Regions from separate parts of the Bradyrhizobium sp. USDA 376 genome, predicted to be linked through region 3. Evidence: riboswitches for the same ligand, from Rfam matches in the RefSeq annotation. Region 3 holds a riboswitch; each other region holds the start of a gene.
The links. Region 3 has a riboswitch for cobalamin ahead of metE (5-methyltetrahydropteroyltriglutamate--homocysteine S-methyltransferase). Riboswitches for the same ligand answer to the same signal wherever they lie in the genome.

Region 1 (3,659 bases), 4.1 Mb from region 3:
GATCAGAAGGTCAGGCCGGCTAGCCTCGGCGCGCGCAACCGCGCGCTGGCCGGCTTCGAAGGCGAAGGCCAGCTCCGCAGGCGTGAGCGCAGCTTCGACGCTGAAATCGCGCGTGCCGTGACGCGGCTTGTCGGTGATGATATCAGGCATCGCCGCCGCCAGCGTGCCGGCGTCAACGACTTCCAGGTTTGAACCCAGCTCGCGCGCCAGCACCGAGATCGCGGCGCCGCCCGAGGCAAAATTCGCCATCATCGCGATGGTGACGGCCTGCGGATAGGCCGACACGCCCTGCGCGACGATGCCGTGATCACCGGCGAAGATGATGATGGGCACGCGCGCGGCACGCGGCTGTTCGCTCGCTTGCAGGCCGGCGAGCTCGATCGCGAGCTGCTCGAGCCGGCCGAGCGCGCCGGTCGGCTTTGTGAGCTGTGCCTGACGCGCGATCGCCGCATCGCGATGGACCGCGGAGATCTCGGGGCATTTCCGGGTGACCCAGTCGGGGAGCATGCTGCCTCGCTTACGGCCTGCGCTTGAGGATGTAGCTGTCCATGATCCAGCCGTGCCGCTCGCGCGCCTCCTGCCGCGCAGCGACGATGCGCGGGCCCGCGTCGGTGAGCGCGCCGGATATGACGATCTGATCGGGCATGCCGAGATAGGCGCCCCACCAGATATGCAGGCCGGCCGGATCGAGCGACTGGAATGCGGTGCCGCCGTCGAGCATCACGACCACCGTATCGACGCCCTGCGGCCAGCCGGCTTCGCGCAAGCGACGGCCTGTCGTGACCAGAAAGGGCTCGCCGATATCGTTGAGCGGCAGCGCATGCGCCGCGCACAGCGCCTGGATCGATGTGATGCCGGGCACGACCTCGATGTCAGGCAAGGGATCGAGCCGGCGCGCAATACGCAGCGAGGAGTCATAGAGCGAAGGATCGCCCCAGATCAGCAGCGCGACCTTGCCGTCACCGCCGAGATGGCCTGCAATGGTCTGCGACCACGCGGCGGCCACGGCATCGTGCCAATCATCCACACCCTTGCGGTAGTCCGCCTCGGCTGCATCACGCACAGGAAGGTCGAACTCAACGATGCGCGTCGCTTTGTTGGTGAGCACGTCTGTGCAGATCGTCCGCCTGAGATCCGCGAGATCGGACTTGGCGCTTCCCTTGCGCGGGATCAGGACGAGATCGGCCGCGTTGATGGCGCGGATCGCGGCGCGCGTGAGCTGCGCGGGATCACCGCAACCGATGCCTATCAGGGAGAGCGTGAGCATCGGGCGTACGGGGCGGCCATGACAGCCGCCCCTTGTCTCTTAAGCCGCGTTGTGCAGGCGCGGGGTGACGAGGCCGGGCGCGGTAACACCGCGCAACGACTTCGCCAGCGCCAGCACGGCGAGATCGGCCAGCGGCTCGATCACGATGACCAGCGCGTAGGAGGCCGCAAACGTCGCGATGTTGGCGAGGTTGCTCATGGCAAAGCCGGAGCCATAAAGCGCCCAGAACGCCACCCAGGCGATCACGCCGGCCTGATAGGTCGTCGAGAGCGCCAGCGCCTGGCGATAGCTGAGATCGACATAGGCGGTGTTGCGCGAAATGATCCGCGCCGCGATCGCCTGGATACCGAACAGCGGCACCAGCAGCGTCGTGACGTTCATGCCATATTGCGGGATGTCAGCGGGCTCGAAGAACGCGCCCTGGAGCAGGAGGCCAAATGCAAGGCCGAGGGCTGCAGGCGCCGCGCCGAACAGCAGGAACAAGGTCGAGCCGAGGATGAAGTGCACCTCGGACACGCCGACCGGGAAGTGCGGCAGGATCTCGAAGAAGGTGAAGACGAGCGCGGTGGTCGCGAGGGTGCGCACGGCGAGCGAGCCGATACCCTGCTCGCGCACGGTCTCGGCCGCGAGCTTCAAGGCAACGCCACCTGCGGCGATGCCGGTTGCGTAACTCAACACGAGCTTGGCGCCCATCACGACGCCGGGTTCGATATGCATGGCTCAGTTCCTTCCTGCCGTCACACCCGACGGCCTTGGCCTCAAAACATGCACGGCCGGTCTCCTGGCTCGCGGTTCACTGGGGTTCTCCGGCCTTCCCGGACCTTGCGGCCCAGTGGCTGATCGGAGCCCCTCACCGCTTACAGTCGCGGGGGCGGCTGGGGTTTTGGGCGCCGCAACTGGGTCCGCCCATCCCCATTCCCGATTATGCTCCGGCGCTTTGCGCCGCGTCGAGCACCATGCCCCTCTTGTGTGCCCCTTTCGCATTGCGGGCGTCAAGGGGCGAACGGCGGCAGTGGCCATCATGACGGATATTCCCCGGCCAGCGCGCCGAACAGGATCACGGCGGCCGTCGAAGCTGCTCCGCCCCGTGCAAGCTGCTCGGCAAGCTCGGCAATCGTGGTGCGGACCAGCCGTTCGTCGGGCCGCCCGAGGGATTCGGCGAACAGCGCCGGGGTGGTTGGAGCGAGGCCGTGGGCGATCAATTTTGCGGCAAGCGCCGGAAAGGTGCGCCGGCCCATATAGACAACGGTAGTCGCTTCAGGATCGGCCAGCGCCGCCCAGTTCAGGTTGGGCGGCAGCTCGCCGGTGACATCGGCCCCGGTGACGAACTGGACTCGGCGTGAGGTGTGCCGTCGGGTCAGCGGAATGCCGGCTTGGGCCGCGGCGACGCAGGCCGAGGTGACGCCGGGAACGATCTCGTAGCCGATGCCGGCTTCGCGCAACGTCTCGATCTCCTCCTCGAGCCGGCCGAATATGCCGGCGTCGCCGGACTTCAAGCGAACGACGCGCACGCCGGTTGCGGCGTAGTCGACCAGCAGACGATTGACATGGTGCTGCTTGGTCGAAGGACGCCCTGCCCGCTTTCCCACCGCGACGAGATTGGCGCCGGGCCGGGCGAGATCAAGGATCGCGCCGGAGGCGAGGTCGTCATAGAGCACGACATCGGCCTCGCGCAGCAGCGCGGCGCCCTTCACGGTGAGGAGCTCGGGATCGCCGGGGCCGGCGGAGATGAAGGAGACGAAACCGCTCACCGGTCCTCCGCGATCAGATGGAAGAATGTGCCGGTGGCACGGCCGCGCTGCGAGCCGGTCTCGGCAATGACCGCGCCCGTTGCATCATGCACGACCGCCAGCGGCGTATCGGGTTGGGCAAGGATGGTCGAATAGTGGAACTCATGACCGCGCAGGCGTGCGCCCGCCTGATGCCCCGGCATCGGCACCGCGAGGGTGGCAAGACGATAGCCCAGATGCATGCGGCGCTTGGCAAAGCTCGTCTCCAGGCCAAGCAGGCCCGTCATCTCATGGCGGATGCCGTCGGCGTCGGTCAGGCCTGCGCCCAGCACCATATAGCCTCCGCACTCGCCGTGCACCGGACGCATCTCGGCGAAGGCGCGCAAGCCGCTGCGAAAGCGCGCATTGGCCGCGATCTTTCCCGCGTGAAGCTCGGGATACCCGCCCGGCAGCCAGCAGACGTCGGCGCTCGAGTCGGGCACTTCATCTGCGAGCGGCGAGAATGTGGAGATCTCCGCGCCCGCCGTACGCCACGCTTCCAGCATATGCGGATAGACGAAGGAGAATGCGGCATCGCGGGCCAGCGCAATGCGCTGCCCTGGCGGCGTCACATTCAGCCCGTTCGCCGAAGGTTGCGGCGACCAGCTGGCAGCGAAGCGCAG
Region 2 (3,659 bases), 7.0 Mb from region 3:
TTGGAAGGCCAATGCCAAAACAGAGCCCCGAAACGACTTCATGACAGAAGAATCAGATATCAGATCTGCGAACGCAAACATTCGTGCAAGCACTGTCTGGACAATTGTGCTCGGCTTTGCCGCGGATCCGTTGATGCGTTGGAGCTGGCCTGACCCAAGGCAATACCTTAGAAGCATGCCTCAGTTCATTGACGCCTGTGGGGGCCGAGCATTTGCACATGGCACAGCCTACGTCGCGGGAGAGATTCGTGGCGCGGCCCTGTGGCTGCCTCCCAACGTGCAGCAAGATGAGGAGGCATTGGATGCAATCATGGCGCTATCCCTGCGCCCGGAGATTACCGAGGATATGGCACACTTGCGGCGGAGAATGGCCGAACATCGTCCCCACGAGCCACATTGGTATCTGCCACTCATTGCCGTCGATCCGAACTGGGTCGGAAAAGGGCTTGGCACGTTGCTGATGAACTACGCCCTTCAACGATGCGATGAGGACGGCATTGTTGCCTACCTCGAAAGTTCGAACCCTGAAAACATTCCCTTTTACCAACGTCACGGCTTCAAGGTCGTTGGTGAGATACAACACGGTTCTTCGCCGCCGCTCACGCCAATGTTGCGAACGGCTTCATTCCGACCCAGCAAGGCCGCGCCGCCGGATCGGCTCGTCACCCAGACTCAAGCATAGCTCCGCCTCATCCCGTTAGGATTGATTGCCAATAACCTGACATGACCGCGTTCGGTCAGGACGGCTTATGTTCGCGGCCAGACAACTGAGCACGTGAGGCGGCTCGCCGGGCCTGCGAAAAGCATACCAATCGTCTCTTCGGCAAAGTTGGCACGTCTGATGTGAGAGCTGGCGGGGTCAAATCCACTAAGCTGGGATATTGCCACGGGCGGCTGCATCGATTTGCGGTCGGGCTCCAGACAATTTTTGATCTAAGGCCACAGAAAGCGATGAATGGCGAGACGCGTATGGCTACCGAAACCCGATCCGGCCCAACTCAATTCGCGGACCGCGAACCGATCGATGCCAACATTCAGGATGTCCAGGGTTGCTGTTCCCCTGTTGGAGAATTTGCGACGCCACTTCCAAAGGTTTGAGCACATCTTGGCCGATCGCAGGCGCTGGGTCGTCGAGCGCACCTTTGCGTGGCTCGGCAGATGTGGGCATCTCTGCAAAGACTTCGAAGGTTCCGCCGCTACCGAGCTCGCCTGGCCGCTCGTCGCCCATCTGAGGCTCCTAACTCGCCGATTGGCCAGGCCTTGAGACATCTATGTTTTTTGAGTGAGGCTCTCAGGACAGGCGCTCGGCGAATTTCGAACCTCGACCTCGGGGCTGCTCCAACTGGTTAACTTGACTGTGCCGTCTTGACGAGTCTGGGCAAAGGCTTCTATATGTGGTGTCGTAGTGGTTTTAAATTCGCATATATGGTGGCACGGTGTTAGGGGGGAACCCATTGTGTCGGCAGCGGCTATTCCGAGGCATTAGCGCGACAGCGCTGGGAAGGCCGACAGCCGCAGCGACCCGCGAGCCAGGAAACCTACCGCGACAGAACCCATGTCCTCGGGCGGGGTGCCCGGTGGGTCGCTTGCAGCCGGGGACATTTGCCCGGTCCCCTCGCAAGTCGTCCGCACGGTCCCAGCCCCCAAATATCACGGGGTTGCCGATGTCGGCGTCTTACGATTTCGATCAGTATGGTCATCTCATTGAGCTGCCGAGTGTGCGGCAGCCCTCAGCGCAGGCAAAGCCTACCACACCTGAACTGTGTCTTGTGCAGCCCCCAGCATTGCCGGCTCCCCTGCCGAGGCCCCCCGCGCGATCGCCAACTCCGTCTGACCTTTCGCTCGATCGGTCGCGCGACGACCTGCTGACCTCGTTTGGTAGGCTGACGCTGACCGACCGCTATCTGCTCGCCGGCGAAGGCCTCCAGGACATGTTCGCCCGAGTGTCTTGCGCCTTCGCGGACAATGTTGCGCATGCCCAACGTCTATATGATGCGATGTCTCGGCTGTGGTTCATGCCGGCCACACCGGTGCTCTCCAACGGCGGCACGACGCGCGGCCTTCCGATCTCGTGCTTCCTTAACTCAGTGTCGGACTCGCTCGAAGGCATCGTCGGCACCTGGAACGAGAACGTCTGGCTTGCTTCCAATGGCGGCGGCATCGGCACCTACTGGGGTAATGTTCGCTCAATCGGCGAGAAGGCGAGGGGCGGCGTCACCTCGGGCATCATCCCGTTCATCCACGTCACGGACGGCCTCACGCTGGCGATCAGCCAGGGCTCGTTGCGGCGCGGCTCGGCGGCGGTCTATCTCGATATCCACCATCCCGAGATCGAGGAGTTCCTCGAGATCCGCAAGGCGTCTGGTGACTTCAACCGCAAGAGCCTCAACCTACATCACGGCATCAACGTCACCGACGAGTTCATGTGTGCCGTGGGCGCCGGCACCGCATTCGCTCTGCGCAGCCCGAAGACTAACGAGGTCGTCCGCGAGATCGACGCCCGCCAGCTGTGGCAACGCATCCTTGAGAACCGGCTGCAGACCGGCGAGCCTTATCTCTTGTTCATCGACACCGTGAACCGTGCGCTCCCCAAGCACCAGCGCGAGCTCGGCCTCGAGGTCTCGACCTCCAACCTGTGCAGCGAGATTACCCTGTCGACCGGCATCGATCATCGCGGCGAGGAGCGCACCGCGGTTTGCTGCCTGTCGTCGCTCAACCTCGAGACCTGGGACCAGTGGAATGAGGAGCCCGGCTTCATAGAGGACGTCATGCGCTTCCTAGACAACGTGCTCACGCACTTCATCACGGTGGCGCCGGACGGAATGAAGCGTGCCCGCTACGCCGCCCTGCGCGAGCGCTCCGTTGGCCTCGGCGTCATGGGCTTCCACTCGTTTCTCCAGGCCAAGGGCATTCCAATGGAGGGTACCTTGGCCAAGTCATTCAATCTGAACATGTTCCGAAAACTCCGTCGCGAAGCCGACGCCGCATCCGTGGCGCTCGCTCGCGAGCGTGGCCCGTGCCCGGATGCCCTGGAACGCGGCGTGATGGCGCGCTTCAGCCACAAGATCGCAATCGCGCCGACCGCCTCGATCAGCATCATCTGCGGGGGCACCAGCGCCTGCACTGAGCCGATCCCGGCCAACATCTACACCCACAAGACGCTATCCGGCGCCATCTCGGTGCGCAATCCGCACCTCGCTAAGGTGCTGGCCGCGAAAGGCGCCGACACCTCGGCGACCTGGGAGTCGATCATCGCGCACGACGGATCGGTCGCCCATCTCGACGTCCTGTCGGAGCACGAGAAAGCGATCTTTCGCACCGCCTTCGAGATCGACCAGCGCTGGATCGTCGAGCTTGCCGCCGACCGCGCCGCGTTGATTTGCCAGAGCCAGTCGATCAACCTCTATCTGCCGGCCGACGTCGATAAGTGGGACCTCCACATGCTGCACTGGACGGCGTGGAAGCGTGGGGTGAAGAGCCTCTACTACTGTCGATCAAAGTCGATCTCGCGCGCGGCGTTCGCCGGCAAGATTGCCGGGGATGCAACGCCGACGCAGCAGCCGGCGCGGCAGCGCACCGACTATGAGGAGTGCCTCGCATGTCAGTGATCGATCTATCGCGCGCCGATCCGCGCACGTTGATCGGCAAGGGACGCGTCG
Region 3 (3,659 bases):
ACCATCTTGCGCTCGCCAAGTTGACTTCAGTCGTTCGACAAGGGGACTGTCGCTGGCCCGAATATTATTGCTCATGGCAGCCGGCCAGGCGAGGCAGATTAAAAATCCGACCACGCTAAGCCATAGCGCGGGTCTTCCAGGCATTCTCTTCATAACCCTCGGCCTATCGCGTTTCATCCAAATATCTTGTGAAGCAGGCAACCTCGAACCTGCTATGCCATCGCAAGAAGTTTACGGGGATGCACCCGCTAGCTGTCCCGCGCGAGCAGGCGCTCCCCTCTATGTCATGCGCAGCTAACTTCCCCGGCAGCGACTGCGTCAATTGGCTGAGCTGGACCTGCCCAGAGGAGGAGACTGGGCATTCCGAGGGTCTGCATTCTTCGTGCCAGGCAATAGGCGGAAAATTTCACGGAGTTTGTGTCACTCTTGTCGACTTTCCGACCTTTGCATGTTTTCGATGTTTCTGTTTGGCGTATCCGCCGCAGCTTGTGCATCCATGTCCCGCACCGGATATTTAGCAGAAGAGTTGAACGCCTCGATGCCGGATGCCTGTGGACGGAAGTGGGTTTGCCGCCATTGAGCTGTGTGGTTCGCTATCGTGCCGCCCGCGTTCGAGCTGCGTGATTGCCAAGCACCAAGCCGGCTTGATCCCAGCTCTGAAGTCTGGGTGGCACGCAAATCAACCCCTCGCCAGTTGCTAAATTTCGCCACGTGCCTTGGCCTATTCGCCGCAGATCCTTTAGTTGAGCGAAGAGCTGGCTAGCTGAGGTGCTGGGCGAACCTCTGGAAATCGCAAAGCCGCATTGAAAGCGCTCTGATATAACGTCGGTACTCCCGCCGGCAGGCTGCTTCTGTCCCTTTCATCAATTTAGCGTGCGGCTCCGCCTCAAGGCAGCTCCGATGCTTATCCGGCATCTGAGAAGGATATGTCTGATTATGACATCTCTGATGAGAGAATGTTTCTAGATGGTGAAGTCACAGAGATGCACGGTCATTCGGCTAGCGGATGTCGCAGATTAGCTTGCACATAATCTGAGAGGTTGACGGAAGAGTTCTCCTGCCGATAATCCAAGTCGTCGAGGTTCTCCGGTTCCCATTGATCCGGAGCTAAGAGGGAAGCCGGTGCAAATGCCGGCTCTGCCCCCGCAACTGTGAGCGGCGAGCCGCTGTCCGACGATGTCGCTGAAGCCTGCACGGCTTCGGGAAGGCCGGACAGCAGCGATGACCAGCAAGCCAGGAGACCGGCCCCGACAATATATTGGTCCACGGGCGGGGTGTCTCGGTGGTGCGCCAAGCAGCCGTCGCACGCGCGACTTCTCCTGCCTGCGTCCGCCATGGCCTTTGTCCCCAACAGGGGTTAACGCTATGTCTCCTCTCTCTCTTCCAGTTGCTACGCTCGGAACGCCACGCATCGGCCCAAGGCGTGAGCTCAAGCTCGCTCTAGAAAGCTACTGGGCTGGAAAGATTAGTGAACAGCAGTTGCACGAAGACGCATTCGGCCTACGCGCAGCGAACTGGGCTCGTCAAAAATCGCTCGGCGTCACGATCATTCCGTCAAACGACTTCTCGCTGTATGATCAGGTGCTCGATACAAGCGTCATGGTTGGCGCAATCCCGGAGATCTACGCCGCGAACGGAGAATCCGTTTCGCTCCAAACGTACTTCGCCATGGCCCGCGGATCGCAATGCGGCGAGCAGGATGCGAGTTGCGCCCAGAGCCCGCGGGGATCTGGCGTGCCCGCGCAGGAAATGACCAAGTGGTTCGATACCAACTACCACTACATGGTTCCTGAGTTTTACCGGGGACAGGCGTTCAGACTGTGCTCTCGCAAACCCGTCGAAGAGTATGAGGAAGCGAGGGCTCTTGGCTTTCAGACCCGCCCTGTCCTGATCGGGCCGGTCACATTTTTAAAGCTCGGCAAGAGTACCGATAGTGCGTTCCAGCCCCTCTCTCTCCTCGATGATCTGATACCCGTCTATATCGACCTTCTGCATGAATTAGCCAAACGAGGGGCAAGTTGGGTTCAGTTTGACGAGCCCTGCCTGGTCCTTGATCTGGATGAGGCGGCGCGAAATTCGTTGCTGCACGCCTATAACCGGTTCGCAAAGGAGGGACCCGCTATCAAGATCATGCTTGCGAGCTATTTCGGCGCCCTAGGCGACAATCTGGATACTGCCTTGAGCCTGCCAATTTCCGGTCTGCACGTCGATTTGGTTCGAGCGCCAGAACTATTGGATCAGATCGTTGCTGACGGCCGAAGTGATCTCGTCATGTCGCTCGGTGTCATCGACGGCCGGAATGTGTGGCGGTCGAACTTGCCGTCGCTCCGTCAGCGGCTGAAGCCCTCGATTGCGAAGCTTGGCAGGCACCGTGTACAGCTCGCTCCATCCTGCTCGCTGCTTCACGTGCCGGTCGATGTTGAACTCGAGACCGGGCTCGCGTCCGACGTCAAGAGCTGGCTTGCTTTCTCGGTTCAGAAGATGCGTGAGCTTGCGATCCTGGCGCGGGTACTCGCAGGCGACCAGAATGTTGGGCTAGCTCTTGCCGAGTCGGAATGCGCTGCGACTGCCCGCCGGACCTCGCCGAAGATCCATAATGCCAACGTCGCTGTCCGAATGAGGGCGATCGATCAGACGATGCGCCAGCGCGCCACCCCGTTTGCCCGTCGTTCCGAGATCCAAAGGGAACGCTTTGGACTACCGGCTTTTCCCACCACGACGATAGGATCGTTTCCGCAGACCACAGCGGTGCGAAATGCTCGCGCGGCGCATGCGCGAGGTGCGATGAGCGAGGAGCAATACGACAGGTTCCTCAAAGAGGAGATAGCCCGCGCCGTACGTTGGCAGGAGGACATCGGTCTTGACGTCCTCGTTCATGGCGAATTCGAGCGTAATGACATGGTGCAGTACTTCAGCGAGCAACTCGCCGGCTTCGCATTTACAAGGAATGGATGGGTTCAGTCCTATGGTTCGCGCTGCGTTAGGCCCCCGATCCTGTTTGGCGATGTAGTGCGGCCGAAGCCGATCACCGTGGAATGGTGGCGCTACGCGCAATCACTAACTAGTAAGCCGATGAAGGCGATGTTGACCGGACCGGTGACGATCCTGAACTGGTCGTTTGTTCGCGATGATATTCCTAGAAGCGAGGTCTGCCGTCAGCTTGCGCTCGCGATGCGCGATGAAGTCCGCGATCTCGAGAATGCCGGTGCGGCGATGATACAGATCGACGAAGCTGCACTTCGCGAAGGATTGCCATTGCGCCGGTCGGACTGGAAGGCATATCTCGATTGGGCCGGAGATTGCTTCCGCATCTGCTCATCGGGCGTTACCGATCAAACGCAAATCCATACACATATGTGCTACTCAGAGTTTAACGACATCATCGGTGCGATCGCTGCAATGGATGCGGATGTCATTTCAATCGAGACGTCGCGATCGAAAATGGAGCTGCTGGATGCGTTCAGGAGGTACGAATATCCAAATCAAATCGGACCGGGCGTGTACGACATTCACTCTCCGCGCGTTCCCGAGACGGACGAAATGAAGGAGCTGATCGTGCTAGCTCGGACGCGCTTGCAGGATTCTCAGCTCTGGGTCAATCCGGACTGCGGCCTAAAAACGCGCAAATGGGAGGAGGTTCGGCCTGCGCTCGCCAACAT

Region 1: another riboswitch for cobalamin. It lies ahead of ACVJ19_RS23590 (energy-coupling factor ABC transporter permease); the one in region 3 lies ahead of metE (5-methyltetrahydropteroyltriglutamate--homocysteine S-methyltransferase).
Region 2: another riboswitch for cobalamin. It lies ahead of ACVJ19_RS10195 (ribonucleoside-diphosphate reductase subunit alpha); the one in region 3 lies ahead of metE (5-methyltetrahydropteroyltriglutamate--homocysteine S-methyltransferase).

What each region holds. Positions count from the first base shown of each region.
Region 1 is NZ_JBSSGN010000001.1:5,054,759-5,058,417, reverse strand. It holds gene cobT (nicotinate-nucleotide--dimethylbenzimidazole phosphoribosyltransferase) at 1-507, opposite strand, end outside; gene cobF (precorrin-6A synthase (deacetylating)) at 518-1,267, opposite strand; gene ACVJ19_RS23590 (energy-coupling factor ABC transporter permease) at 1,307-1,984, opposite strand; cobalamin riboswitch at 2,022-2,241, opposite strand; gene cobA (uroporphyrinogen-III C-methyltransferase) at 2,287-3,018, opposite strand; gene ACVJ19_RS23580 (cobyrinate a,c-diamide synthase) at 3,015-3,659, opposite strand, start outside.
Region 2 is NZ_JBSSGN010000001.1:2,183,629-2,187,287, reverse strand. It holds gene ACVJ19_RS10205 (GNAT family N-acetyltransferase) at 41-682, shown strand; partial or broken gene ACVJ19_RS10200 (transposase) at 1,118-1,264, shown strand; cobalamin riboswitch at 1,390-1,560, shown strand; gene ACVJ19_RS10195 (ribonucleoside-diphosphate reductase subunit alpha) at 1,665-3,608, shown strand; gene ACVJ19_RS10190 (ribonucleotide-diphosphate reductase subunit beta) at 3,599-3,659, shown strand, end outside.
Region 3 is NZ_JBSSGN010000001.1:9,189,967-9,193,625, reverse strand. It holds gene ACVJ19_RS43195 (hypothetical protein) at 1-75, opposite strand, end outside; gene ACVJ19_RS43190 (hypothetical protein) at 421-711, opposite strand; cobalamin riboswitch at 1,063-1,264, shown strand; gene metE (5-methyltetrahydropteroyltriglutamate--homocysteine S-methyltransferase) at 1,366-3,659, shown strand, end outside.